4 regions of the Pseudoalteromonas sp. C12FD-1 genome follow, and region 4 is predicted to be linked to each of the others. Evidence: predicted binding sites of a transcription regulator. Region 4 holds the regulator's gene; each other region holds the start of a gene.
The links. The regulator LexA, encoded in region 4, represses DNA repair genes until DNA is damaged. The targets are predictions, from matches to a motif close to TACTGTATNNNNATACAGTA.
Positions count from the first base shown of each region.

Region 1: the regulator LexA is predicted to act here: its motif matches at 1,573-1,592, upstream of WDB87_RS04885 (S24 family peptidase).
Region 2: the regulator LexA is predicted to act here: its motif matches at 1,943-1,962, upstream of ruvC (crossover junction endodeoxyribonuclease RuvC).
Region 3: the regulator LexA is predicted to act here: its motif matches at 1,548-1,567, upstream of dinB (DNA polymerase IV).

Region 1 covers NZ_JBBEVD010000044.1:126,018-129,235, forward strand. The annotation lists gene WDB87_RS04880 (Y-family DNA polymerase) at 1-1,160, opposite strand, end outside; gene WDB87_RS04885 (S24 family peptidase) at 1,145-1,561, opposite strand; gene WDB87_RS04890 (hypothetical protein) at 1,980-2,525, opposite strand.
Region 2 covers NZ_JBBEVD010000052.1:30,314-33,531, forward strand. The annotation lists gene WDB87_RS07460 (ABC transporter permease) at 1-1,883, shown strand, start outside; gene ruvC (crossover junction endodeoxyribonuclease RuvC) at 2,012-2,536, shown strand; gene ruvA (Holliday junction branch migration protein RuvA) at 2,539-3,156, shown strand; gene ruvB (Holliday junction branch migration DNA helicase RuvB) at 3,164-3,218, shown strand, end outside.
Region 3 covers NZ_JBBEVD010000072.1:41,342-44,559, reverse strand. The annotation lists gene WDB87_RS14540 (aldo/keto reductase) at 1-637, opposite strand, end outside; gene WDB87_RS14535 (acyl-CoA thioesterase) at 699-1,121, opposite strand; gene dinB (DNA polymerase IV) at 1,579-2,631, shown strand; gene WDB87_RS14525 (M17 family metallopeptidase) at 2,752-3,218, shown strand, end outside.
Region 4 covers NZ_JBBEVD010000070.1:34,057-37,274, reverse strand. The annotation lists gene coxB (cytochrome c oxidase subunit II) at 1-868, opposite strand, end outside; gene lexA (transcriptional repressor LexA) at 1,340-1,957, opposite strand; gene WDB87_RS11935 (PaaI family thioesterase) at 2,134-2,574, shown strand; gene WDB87_RS11930 (hypothetical protein) at 2,579-2,959, opposite strand; gene WDB87_RS11925 (DUF7218 family protein) at 3,190-3,218, shown strand, end outside.

The DNA of each region.
Region 1 (3,218 bases), on a different contig from region 4:
GCTATTGATAAAGTCCCCACACCATAGCGTTTATTTATCACGTCCAAGCATTCCATCATTTTAGGTTTATCCTCACTAACAGAGAACATATCGGTTTGTTGAAATGATTCACTTTCTAACTCTATCGCTCCAATACCGCAGCGATAAAAGCGCGTATTCGGTTTATATATTTCATCAATTACAGAAGATATGGCCTTAGCTATAACGCTACTATCCGATGTCGGTACAGGAAATTCATATAAAAGTGACTTTTTATAATGCTCATCTTCGTGCGGTGAGCAGGCAGCAAATATAACTATACGCTTTGTTAATGACTGTTGTCTTCTAAGCTTTCGCCCAACAATGGCGCCATGTGTTACTAAAGCCGATTTTAATGTGGTTAGGTCAGTAACTCTTTTACCAAAGCTTCGTGTGGAGTAAATTTCTTTTTTATCTTGCTTTACTTCATCCCAACTTAAACAAGCAATACCATTTAATTCGCTGACAGTTCGCTCCACAACAACACTGAACATACGCCTCATTGTTTTAGGATTTTGGCAAGCTAAGTCCCATGCAGTCTTAATCTCCATCAACTTAAGTTTTTTTCCTAAACGAGAACCGATACCCCAAACATCAGTTACATCCATTCGCATTAATATTTCTTTACGGGATTTTTCATCGTTAATAACGGCCACACCGTTGTACCCTGATAGCTTTTTTGCTGCATGGTTGGCCGCTTTTGCTAGCGTAGGTGTTGTGCCAAAGCCTGCTCCAACAGGTAAACCTGTTTCTCGCCACACCGCTCGGCGAATTATATGTCCGTAGTCAGCCCAATCATCAATGATTTGCGAGAACCCTGTAAATCGTAAAAATGACTCATCGATACTATATACATAATGGTCATCACAAAATCGGTTTATAACTGTCATCATCCTTTCGCTTAAATCAGCATAAAGCTCATAATTGGAAGAGCGAACCACGACATGGTGCTGTTCTAAATAGTTTTTAATTTTGAAATAAGGCTGAAACTTTGGGATGTTTAGCTTTCTTGCTATAGGACATATGGCGCAAATACATCCATCATTATTTGTAAGAACCACTACAGGTTTAAAGCGAATAGATGGGTCAAATACCTTCTCTGCACTAGCGTAAAAAGCGACAGCATCTACGAGGGCAAACATCGACTTAGCTCTATTTTATTTTTGTGTAAACGGATACTAGTAGTCACTACACCCTCTAATTTAAAGTCATCTTCAGGTGAGATATAAACAGATTTGTAGCTTTTGGATGCTGAAATTAACAAGCGGTTTGTTTTATCTATTATCTTACAAACAAAAGAACCATTGTAACTCGCAACAATTACATCCCCTGAGCTTACACCTTCAGCCCTATCAACAACGAGTAAGTCACCATCGAATATCCCCACATCTTGCATTGATTGACCTGAAGCTAATCCAATGAATGTAGCGTTAGGATGTTTAATAATTAGCTCGTCGATAGATATACCTAGCTCTTTGTACTCTGCTGCCGGAGACTCAAAGCCAGTAATACCTGCATCGATATAAATTGGAATAACGAACATACACACCTCAATACTGTTTATTTGTACAGTATAATTCAGGTTCTGAAGCTTACCAAGAAATTTTAAAGAATAATGCCCTTCCTTAATTAACTATTATGCTCCTCTAGGCTTCCCATAGTTTAATAAGTAAGTTATCGAACTGAAGCTATGCAAAATTACACCTACTCTTTAGATTTATAGTAAATCATATTTGAGCTTAAAGGCTCAATGCACAACTTTTTACTTTAATCTAGAAGGCAGCAGAGAGCGATAAGCTGACGGTCGGTTAAACTCGTTTTTGGACAATTATGAGTTAGAACCGACGGGCGGTTCTGTGCCAGAGGCAGATCTTCAATGCTGTATTTGAAATCATGTTGGGTGACGCCCTCTGTTTATCCAACTTACCGCGTTGTATAAGGTAAACTAGGTGACATATTTTTTAGAGGTGCAATTCCTTCTTGCATAGTTCAATTATTTCTTCTTTCTTTATTTTGAGTTCTCTGATGAAACCTTCATATTCATAAATTACATGTTCGAACCACTCACGCTCATCAAGAGCTCCCTCTTCTGAGTTCTCATAAGTGAAACTTTTATCTTTAAACTGCTCTTTATGAGCACTATCTAAAAAGTTAATTATTTTAATAATATCTTGGCTCATATAAATTGAGCTATATTTTAGGTTGGTGACCAAGCGTTCAATTTTTTCCTTAAATTGTAGCTCCGCCTTTTTTTGCTCCATCAAGTATTTTTCACTTTTGTACTTCTTAAATTCGGCCTGTTGTCTTTCAATATCTTCCTCTGCAAATTTATAAAACTTTTCAACTTCCTCATCTGGCATATAATCAGACGGACCAGTCCAACCACCATGGTTACAAAAAGCCTCAAAGTATATTTCAGTTACCTTAAGCCGCTCTAATACTAAATCTTCAAGCTCTAAAACGTTTTTCCATATGTTGTCATATGCATCTTTTTTTACATCCCACAACTTTTCATTGGATAAAAATTGCCGATTAATATTATCTTTTACAGTTTCAGCAACTAACGTACTGGCTTCTAAGTGATCTAATATTTTCCCCTGATCCTCAACAATTTGCTCAAACTCCCTTTTTTAAGTAGATAACCTTTTATATAAAAGTTCCATAAAGAAGTAACAATCACTGTCACTAAGAAAACTAACACACCAGTAAATAGCTCATTCATTGAATATCCCTTAACTGCAACTTATTAATAAGTCTGCATTTTACACCTTTATTGATGCTAGTAAATGTGTCCACATCACCTCTTGCAAAATGGGATCAAACGGGGTCAGGTCGTGCATTTTGCACACTGATGAAATTTTATCAACGGCCGCTATTCGCTCTTTTAAGGCATTTGCCTAAACCGCCTTTGCCCCAAAAACGAGCTAGGTCGTCGGCTGTATTAGATGAATTTAGCATAAAAATTTCTATGTGCTAGCGCCTTGAATAAGCTGCCGTTTAGAGCGCCAGCACAGAACGCTCAGCCTGGTTCACTTGTTAACAGATTCAGCGAAGATGTCTGCTTATTTCCCTTAACCAGGTTAATACTTCACCGTCCGGATCTGCACTATGAAGGCGCGCCATTGTCATATTGGAAACACCACCTCGATTCAACCGTTTTTTCGCCTTACTCTCTTTTTTGCCTTGTTTCTTCTCGTCCA
Region 2 (3,218 bases), on a different contig from region 4:
ACCGCCAACTTTACGCAGGTGATGAAGCCGACATAACGCGGTTTTATGAATGGTTAAAGCCGCAAATGGCTGAAAACCAACGTTGGTATGGCGTAAAAGATAGGCAATCGCCTATATCAAATAGCTTAAACCGTGCAGAAAGCTTTTTATTACTAGCCGGTTTGCTGGGCATTATTTTGGCTACGGTCGCTATTGCTGTGTCGGCAAAGCGTTATTGTGAGCGCCAATACGACCCCGTAGCAATGATGAAAACACTCGGCGGAAGTCGTGCCTTAATTCGTAAAATATATTTTATGCACTTACTAATGGTGTGTGCTTTAGCGGTTATTGTGGGCTTAGCTATAGGCTACGGCTTGCAAGAAATTGCCACTGGTTATTTAGCAAAAAGCATGGATATGAGCTTACCAGCAGCGGGTTTTAAACCTTGGGTGGTGGCCATTAGCACAGGCGTTATATGTGCAGTTATGTTCTCTATTAAGCCACTGCTTGATTTATTTGATATTCCACCCCTTAGAGTTTTGCGCCGTAACTTAGGCGATAGACTAGCTGTAAGCCGTGTGCACTTAGGTTTAAGTGCGCTTACGGTGTTTTTATTAATGTGGTTATTTAGTAATAACATTAAAATAACACTGATTTTGTTTGTCTCTACACTTGCTTTGATTGCGGTTTTGTTTGTTATTTCAAAATTAATATTTGGTGGTGGCCGTAAATTAGGCTTAAAGCCAGGCAACAGCTGGTCATTAGCTATTGCCTCTATTCAAAAGCGGGCAAACGTAAATGCGGTGCAGCTTATTAGCTTTTCGTTGGCGATAAAATTGCTGTTGTTTTTGATTGTACTTAAAAACGACATGATCTCAGATTGGCAGTCTCAATTACCCGCCGATGCCCCTAATGCATTTTTAGTTAATATTACGCAAAACGAGCTTGAGCCTGTAAATAATTACCTCGCAGAAAACGATATTTTAGTATCTGATTTTTACCCAACCATTCGCGGGCGCGTAAATGCGGTAAATGGTGAGCTTGTTGCGCGTAAAGTGTCGTTGCAAGATAACGAGAAAAAAGATGAAGAAGCACGTTCTGGCATTGGCAGAGAGCTTAACCTAACGTGGCTTGATGATGTGCCAGCTCAAAACGAAATTGTGCAAGGGCAGTGGTTTGGCGAAGGCGCAGTGGCTGAGGCTTCGGTTGAGGAATCAATGCTTGAGCGCCTAGATGTAGAAATTGGCGACACGCTAACATTTTTAATTGGTGCGCAATCTTTTGACGCTAAAATAACTAGCGTACGTAAAGTAAACTGGGCTACGCTAAAACCTAACTTTTTTATTATTTTAAGCCCCGACGTGCTAAAAGATTTTCCGGCAACCTATATTTCATCAGTACGTATAGAGCCTGAGCAAAAGAAAGCGTTTAGCCAGTTACTGCGCACGTATCCAACCATTACCGCCATCGATGTAGATAACTTTGTAAAGCAAATTCAATCAACCATTGAGCAGGTGTCGCTAGCTATTGGATTTGTGCTTGCTATTGTGGTGTTGTGTGGTGCATTAGTGCTTATATCGCAGGTGCAAGCTAGCCTTGGTGAGCGAATGCAAGAAATAGTAATACTACGCACTTTAGGCGCTAAAGGGCGGTTAATAAAAAATGCGACCCTTTATGAGTTTTTACTATTAGGTGGTTTAGCTGGGTTTGTAGCTGCTTTATTTAGTGATGTGGCTTTGCTAATAGTTCAGCAGCAAATGTTTGACTTAGCCGGTAAATTGCACCCTGAAATATGGCTAATAGGGCCAGTTTCAGGCGGGGTGTTTGTTGCTACGCTTGGCTACTTTATGATTGCTCGTAAACTTAAACAAAATACCCAAGGCTTAGTACGTGCTTTAGCATAAGCTTTACTTTTAACACTAAACGCCCGTACTAAGTTACGGGCGTTTTTGTTTTTACGTGCCACTGGTAATTTATACAGTACTCTGGCATTATTACCGTTATTGAAAAATAACAATAATGAGTGTGCTGTTTGGCCATTATTTTAGGGATAGACCCAGGTTCACGTTTAACGGGTTATGGAGTAGTTGCTCACCAAGGTGCTAAATTTACCTATTTAGGCAGCGGGTGCATTAAATTAGCCGAGCACGAGTTTCCCATACGATTAAAAATGATCTACCAAGGGATCACACAAATAATAGAGCAGTTCTCACCCGAAACCTTTGCCATAGAAAAAGTATTTATGGCGCACAACCCGGATGCCGCGCTAAAGCTAGGTCAAGCCCGAGGAGCCGCTATCGTGGGAGCCTCTATGGCCGAACTACCCGTATTTGAATACTCAGCACGGCAAATTAAGCAAGCCGTGGTTGGTAATGGCGGCGCCGATAAGTCGCAAGTGCAACACATGGTAAAAAATATTTTAAAATTACCTGGCACACCACAAGCCGATGCGGCCGATGCGCTTGCCATTGCAATTTGCCATGCTCACTCAGAACAAAATTTAATTAAACTAGCGGGTAGCGCAAGTAAAACCGTTAGAGGACGTTTAAGGAAATAAATATGATTGGCCGTTTAAATGGCATTTTAGTTGAAAAGCAGCCGCCCGAAATTTTATTAGAAGTAAGCGGTGTAGGCTACGAAGTACAAATGCCCATGACCTGTTTTTACGACTTACCCAATATTGGCGAAAACACTATAGTGTATACACACTTTGTAGTACGCGAAGACGCACAATTACTATTTGGCTTTAATAATAAAACCGAGCGAGCGCTGTTTAGAGAGTTGTTAAAAGCAAATGGCGTGGGGCCTAAACTCGGCTTAGCTATTTTGTCGGGCATGTCGGCGCAACAATTTGTAAGTTGCGTAAACAACGAAGACGCCACAACACTGGTTAAATTGCCGGGTGTGGGTAAAAAAACTGCTGAACGTTTAGTGCTCGAAATGAAAGATCGCTTAAAAGATTGGGGTAATGATTTATTTACGCCATTTAGCGATAACGCCGTGATAGAGCCTGCCACTGATGCAACAATTGCCAATAATGCCGCAGACGATGCCGTATCGGCACTTGTCGCGCTTGGTTATAAATTGCCACAGGCGCAAAAAGCAGTAAAATCGGTAAGTAAACCCGATATGTCTACTGAGGTTCTTATTAAAGAATCTTTAAAATCAATGTTGTGAGTAACCCATGATTGAAGCTGATCGTTTAATTGACGCGAGCGAAAAAACCAACGAAGACACCA
Region 3 (3,218 bases), on a different contig from region 4:
TAAACTCGTTCTGAATAGACACCATACGCGGTAAGTTATGCGCTTTTGCTAAATTTAAAAATTGGCTAATGCCCCAAGGGGTGTCATCTGAAAGGCCACAATATTTTATTTTTCCGGCTTTAACACACTCATTAAGGCCCTCTAAAATATCAAGCATACCAGCTTGTTGTTGCTCAGTATTAACGTCACTAAAAGTGAGTTTACCTGGCCACTGCCTGCCAAAATGTGGGGTAGAGCGATTAGGCCAATGTAATTGGTATAAATCTATATAATCGGTTTGTAAGCGTTTAAGCGAGTTATCTACAGCCTCAATAACCGCGCTGCGTGTTATATCGCCGCCATCACGTACCCACGACAAGCCGTTGCCCGCAATTTTAGTGGCCAATACAATATCACCGCGTTTTTGTTGGTTGCGTTTTAGCCAGTTACCTATAATTTGCTCTGTTTTACCGTAGGTTTCTGGTGAGGGAGGTACGGCATACATTTCGGCAGTATCAATAAAATTAACGCCTTGCTCGAGTGCGTAAGCTATTTGCTCATCGGCATCGCTTTGGGTATTTTGCTTACCCCATGTCATGCTGCCTAAGCATACTCTTGAAACATCAACACCGCTGCTGCCTAACGGACTGTATTGCATTTAAAATCCTTAAATTATGTAAGTTCTTGAGAGTGGATAATTAATTCGCAATAATTTTTAATTAAGCGAATTGATGTAATGCCGATAATAATGGCTCTGAAATCGCCGCTTTTTGTCCTGTTTTAAAGTCAAACATAACAACTTGAGAATAGCCTGTGGTAGTAATAGCTTGCTGAGCGTGACTAAACACAGAGTAATTCATCATAAAGCGGTCGCTTTTAATATCAGATATAGTTATACCTACGGTTAAGGTATCTGGGAAGGTCACCGGGCGTTTATAGCGAATATTGTTTTCACTAATGACCGGGCCTATTCCACCTGGTTTTATCGTATCAAACTGATTTATTTTATTTAAAAAATCGATACGCGCAATTTCAAAATAACGCAAGTACACCACGTTGTTAACATGTTGTAGGGCGTCCATATCGGCCCATGCTACGGTGATATCGGTATGAATAGGGTGCTGATCTTTGAACCTTTGCATGTATGTGTACTCTTAGTTTTAAATGAATGAGGTTATCAATATGGTGTTTGTAGCTCAAGACAATAAATGCCATGTTTTTTTATAAGATGATTGTACCTATTTATTTTTAGAGCTACAGTTAAATAACACAAACAACACACGAGAACACACATGCAAAATATAATTAATTGGGCCTTAGCCAGTTTAGTTTTTATAGCGTCTTTTGCTTGCTACGCAATGGGTAATGCCTCAGGCGGTATAATGCTTTTAGCTGCGGGGTTTTTATTGGAGTTTGTTTTTTGGCTACATTGCTTTAAAAAATCACAGCGCTTTAAGCAGCCGTTTTAAAAAAGCTGTTTAACGCTTGTGCGGCTTAAAGCGCTACACTTTTTAATAAGCTAAACAGGTTTTAATGTACTTGCTTATTGAAAGTGAATCCTTAATAATGACTGTATAAATAAACAGTTGTTATGTGGTAATGAAAAAGTTTATTCATATCGACATGGACTGCTTTTATGCAGCGGTTGAAATGCGCGATAATCCCAAACTCGCCAGCGTGCCTTTAGCGATTGGTGGCAATAGCCGCAGAGGCGTGCTCTCTACGGCAAATTATATAGCACGCGAATATGGTGTTCGCTCTGCTATGTCTAACTACCACGCTAAGCAACTATGCCCCGATTTAGTTATTGTGCCTGGGCGCATGGCCGTTTATAAAGAAATTTCTAACCAGATTCGCGCGGTATTTAAACGCTACACTGACCAAATAGAACCGCTGTCGCTTGATGAAGCCTACCTAGATGTAACCAACAGCAACGCATGCAAAGGCAGTGCAACGCTTATTGCTCAGCAAATTAGAGCCGATATTTATAACGATACCGGCCTTACTGCCTCTGCCGGAGTTGCCCCCATTAAATTTATTGCCAAAATAGCCAGTGACGAAAATAAACCCAATGGCCAATTTGTGGTTTTACCGGATGAAGTTGATGCGTTTTTAAATAATTTACCGCTGGGTAAAATACCAGGAGTAGGTAAAGTAACCCTTGAAAAGCTTAATTTAAAGGGGTTATACACAGGTAAAGATGTACGCGACAAAGGCGTTAATTGGATGCAACAGCACGTAGGTAATTTTGGTGTATCGCTTTATCAAAAATGTGCTGGCGAATATATTGGTACAGTCACCACTGAGCGAGTGCGTAAATCGCTGAGCGTTGAGCACACCTATGAATACAACAAAAATAGCTTACAAGAGTGCTTAGAACAGTTACCTAGGTTACTTGAAGAGCTCACCACGCGCCTAAATAAACAGCAATTACAAAACCGTATTAATAAGTTAAGTGTAAAAGTAAAGTTTGCAAATTTTGTTGTTACCTCAGCGGATCAAGCTCATCATCAATTAAATACCGCTATTTTTACTGAATTACTCTCTAAGGCGTATCAACGCGGGATGCAGCAACCGGTGCGCTTATTAGGCATTGGCGTAGGTGTTAAAAATGAACCTAATTTAAATCTGCAATTGAGCATTCTAGATTAGAGTTTACTTTTACTGTAACACCAAGTTGCCAGATTCAAATGAGCCCATCGCAGCTGGCTGGTTTTGTGTTTTTATATCAACGATAATAGCCCCTTATGTTTTCTAACAGGAGCTTTACTTATGGCATATCCTCAAGCGATAGCTGCACAATCACTTAGTGCAAGCTTTGACTCATTTTCTCACGATGCACTTATTATAATTAGTGATGGCTTTTCTCAATTAGCCAATAACTCATTAAGTGATGCCATCGAATCACACGCTAAAGTAGATTCTCGTATTGGTAAACAAGTTACGTTTTTAGTGGTTGATAATGTACGTGTTGTTTTAGCGCCTACGGGGCCGCTTAACCGCGATTACGATGATGTAAGACGATACTTTGATGCCGCTAAACTAGCGATTAACGAAGCAAAAGCCGCGGGCAGTGTAAACCCTGCTATTTACTTACCTAAATTACATACAGATGCGCGTTACCAGCATGCTTTAGAGGTGGCGTATTTAGGCGCATGCCAAGCATTATGGCAGCCTTTAGAGGCACGCGAATACCACGGCGAAAGCATTGAACCTATTACGAAAATAGGTTTAATAGA
Region 4 (3,218 bases):
CGCAACTTGCCATATACACTTGCTCGCCTAAAGTCATTAACTCTTCTTTAGGCAACGTTTGATCAAGCAAAGCAGCATCGGCTAATGCCGCTTTTTGCTTAGCTTGCTTAGCATCTGCAAGCCATGCGTTAAAGTCCTCTTGCGACTTAGCTTCAACCACCACGGGCATAAAACCATGATCTTTACCGCACAGCTCTGCACACTGTCCTCGGTAAATACCTTCTTCGTTAATGTTGGTCCACGTTTCGTTGATAAACCCCGGATTGGCATCTTTTTTAACGGCAAAATCAGGGACCCACCAAGAGTGGATAACGTCATCTGAGGTCATTAAAAAACGCACCTTTTGATTAATTGGCAGCACTAAAGGTTTATCAACCTCAAGTAAGTAATTAGGGTTTTTATTAGCAAGGTTGGCTATTTCGTCTTGAGGGGTAGATAAAATAGAGTAAAACTCTACGTCTTCGCCCATATATTCATAATGCCACTTCCACTGTGACCCTGTAATTTTAATGGTTAAGTCGGCCTTACTGGCATCCTCCATTGCTATGAGGGTTTTAGTGGCAGGGATTGCCATGGCAATTAAAATAACAAACGGAATGGCAGTCCAAAGAATTTCTACTTTGGTACTTTCATGAAATTGGGCAGGGACTGCCCCTTTAGATTTACGGTGATGAATCAGTGCCCAAAACATTATTGCGAACACTATCACCCCAATCACACAACATATTAAAAATATGGTCATGTGTAGCTGATATACATTATTACTTATATCGGTTACGCCCTTGCGCATATTGTATTGGCTATTAGCCAGCACTTGCTGCGGGAACATAATCAACACAAGCCACAAGGTAGAGGTCAGTTTACCCATGTGACGGCTCCTTTGATGCTATTGCGAATGCAAAGCGAAGAGGCATACGGCTTAAACGCCAATTCGTTATTTTTATTTTTTAACCAATCTTATTTTTAATTGGTATCGCTAGGACAACAAAAGGTTTGTGTATATTGTGTGTTCTCATAACTAAAAAGCTGTGAGTTATTGTTAGTCCAGCACATTAATGATTAGCTAAAAAACGTACAACAAGCAAGTTTTAGTATAAAAAACAATCAAGTGATATTTTAAAATTGATTAAATTACGAAGTATTAAATTGTTATTTAACAGCCAAGATACGAGCAAAATTAAGGGATGTAACACGCTTAGGAAGATAAAAGTATGAGTGAAAAAAAGTTTACAGGCTAAATAATTTTAGGCCGCTTTGAGGTAGTGGAAGGTCTTTTTTAAAACAAAAATGCACACTTAACAGTGCGCATTTATAAAAAGTGACTTAAAAATAGTTAAAATTACATCCAGTCAGCATTTCTTATTACGCCAACAGCTAAACCTTCAATATTAAAAGATTCGTTTTCAAGGTCTACTTCTATAGGGGTAAACTCTTCGTTTTCGGCGTGTAATAATACTTTTCGGCCTGCTTTTTCTAAGCGTTTTACAGTTACATCTTCATCTACTCGTGCAACCACAACTTGGCCGTTTTCTGCTGTTTGAGTACGGTGTACGGCAAGTAAGTCGCCATCCATAATACCTATATCTTTCATACTCATACCGTTTACACGCAGTAAAAAGTCTGCGGCGGGTTTAAACATAAGTGGGTCTATTTTACAGTGACTCTCAACATGTTCTTGCGCCAAAATAGGCGAACCTGCTGCAACTCGGCCTATTAATGGCAGACCTAGTTGCTCTGGCTCTTCTTCTTCAACTAATTGAATACCGCGGCTTGCGCCTGGCTTCATTTTAATAACGCCTTTTTTGGCAAGCGCTTTTAAGTGCTCTTCTGCGGCATTGGCACTTTTAAAACCTAATGTTTGTGCAATTTCGGCACGTGTAGGAGGCATACCAGTGTCTTTAATAAAAACTTTTATTAGTTCGAGTATTTGAGCTTGGCGTTTCGTTAATGGTCGCATACAACTGGTTTTCCATACAGTACATTTAACTGTGAGTATATACAGTTAAATAAAAATCGCAAATTTAAATTGCGCTTTAATTAGCTAAACCAAATACACATGTGTACATTTTAGGTAATTATTAAAATTGCATATATAAAATGCTATAAACAAGGTTTTAATTCAAAGGAGTAGTTATGAGTATTTGGTATCAACCCATCACATTAGCGCTTTGCAAACAGTTAGATGAAGGTATAAACGGCCAAGGTACTTTAATGAAAACCATGGGGATAGAAATAACCGAGATAGGGGAAGATTACCTAGTTGCGACTATGCCCGCAATACCTGAGCATCATAACCCAATGGGAATGGTACACGGCGGCGCTAATGTAGTACTTGCCGAAACAGTTGCTAGTTATGCTGCTAATTTTGTTGTTGATTTTACAAAGTTTTACTGTGTAGGGCAGGAAATTAGTGCAAGCCATTTAAAAGCGTCACGCAATGGGACGTTAACAGCAACGGCTCGTGCATTTCATATTGGTAAGCGCAGTTCTGTATGGGAAATAAAAATAACCAATAGCCGCAACGAGCTTTGCTGCGTATCAAAAATGACCGCAGCAGTGGTTGAGCGAAAGTAATAGCTTACTTTTCGATAGGGTAAATTGTTATTTCCATACCCGCGCCAATTGCAGATATACGTAATAACGTGTCTGCATGCAGCGCCTGATTAAAACATTTTGGTGACGTACCAGACTCAAAACCAATATCAAAGGTTCTGCGAGAGCAGCTTAGCCATTGCTTGAGCGCGTTACGAGAACACGACTCAATAAGCTCGCACAAGTGGTTAATAGCTTTATCTGGCGTGGTTATGTCACCTGAGGCTTCAATACGCGCAAGTTGACGATATTCGTCTTTGTCATAATGTAAAACCATCGCGTTTTTCTTTAAGTCTGCCACTAGGGCGCTAATATCTTGTTTAGACTCAAGCTCTAGATCTACATTTAAAAATTGAATTTCCGACATTGTCTGCTTTTTACCCTCTTATAGTTTCATCGCAAACTTTAACGCAGTTTTACTTTTATACCAAATCAACTAAGCGGTAAACATGGCTTTATTAATAGAAAATGCCTGTTTAAACGCCATTGGCACCTAATTTGCCTTATAAAACGGGTTAGGCTAGTTACGCTTAATTTTACCGTTTATGTATGAAAGTTATACACACACTGTGTAATTAAACGCTCAGGAGAGAAGTTATGGTAGATCATGGCCCGCAAATTAAAAA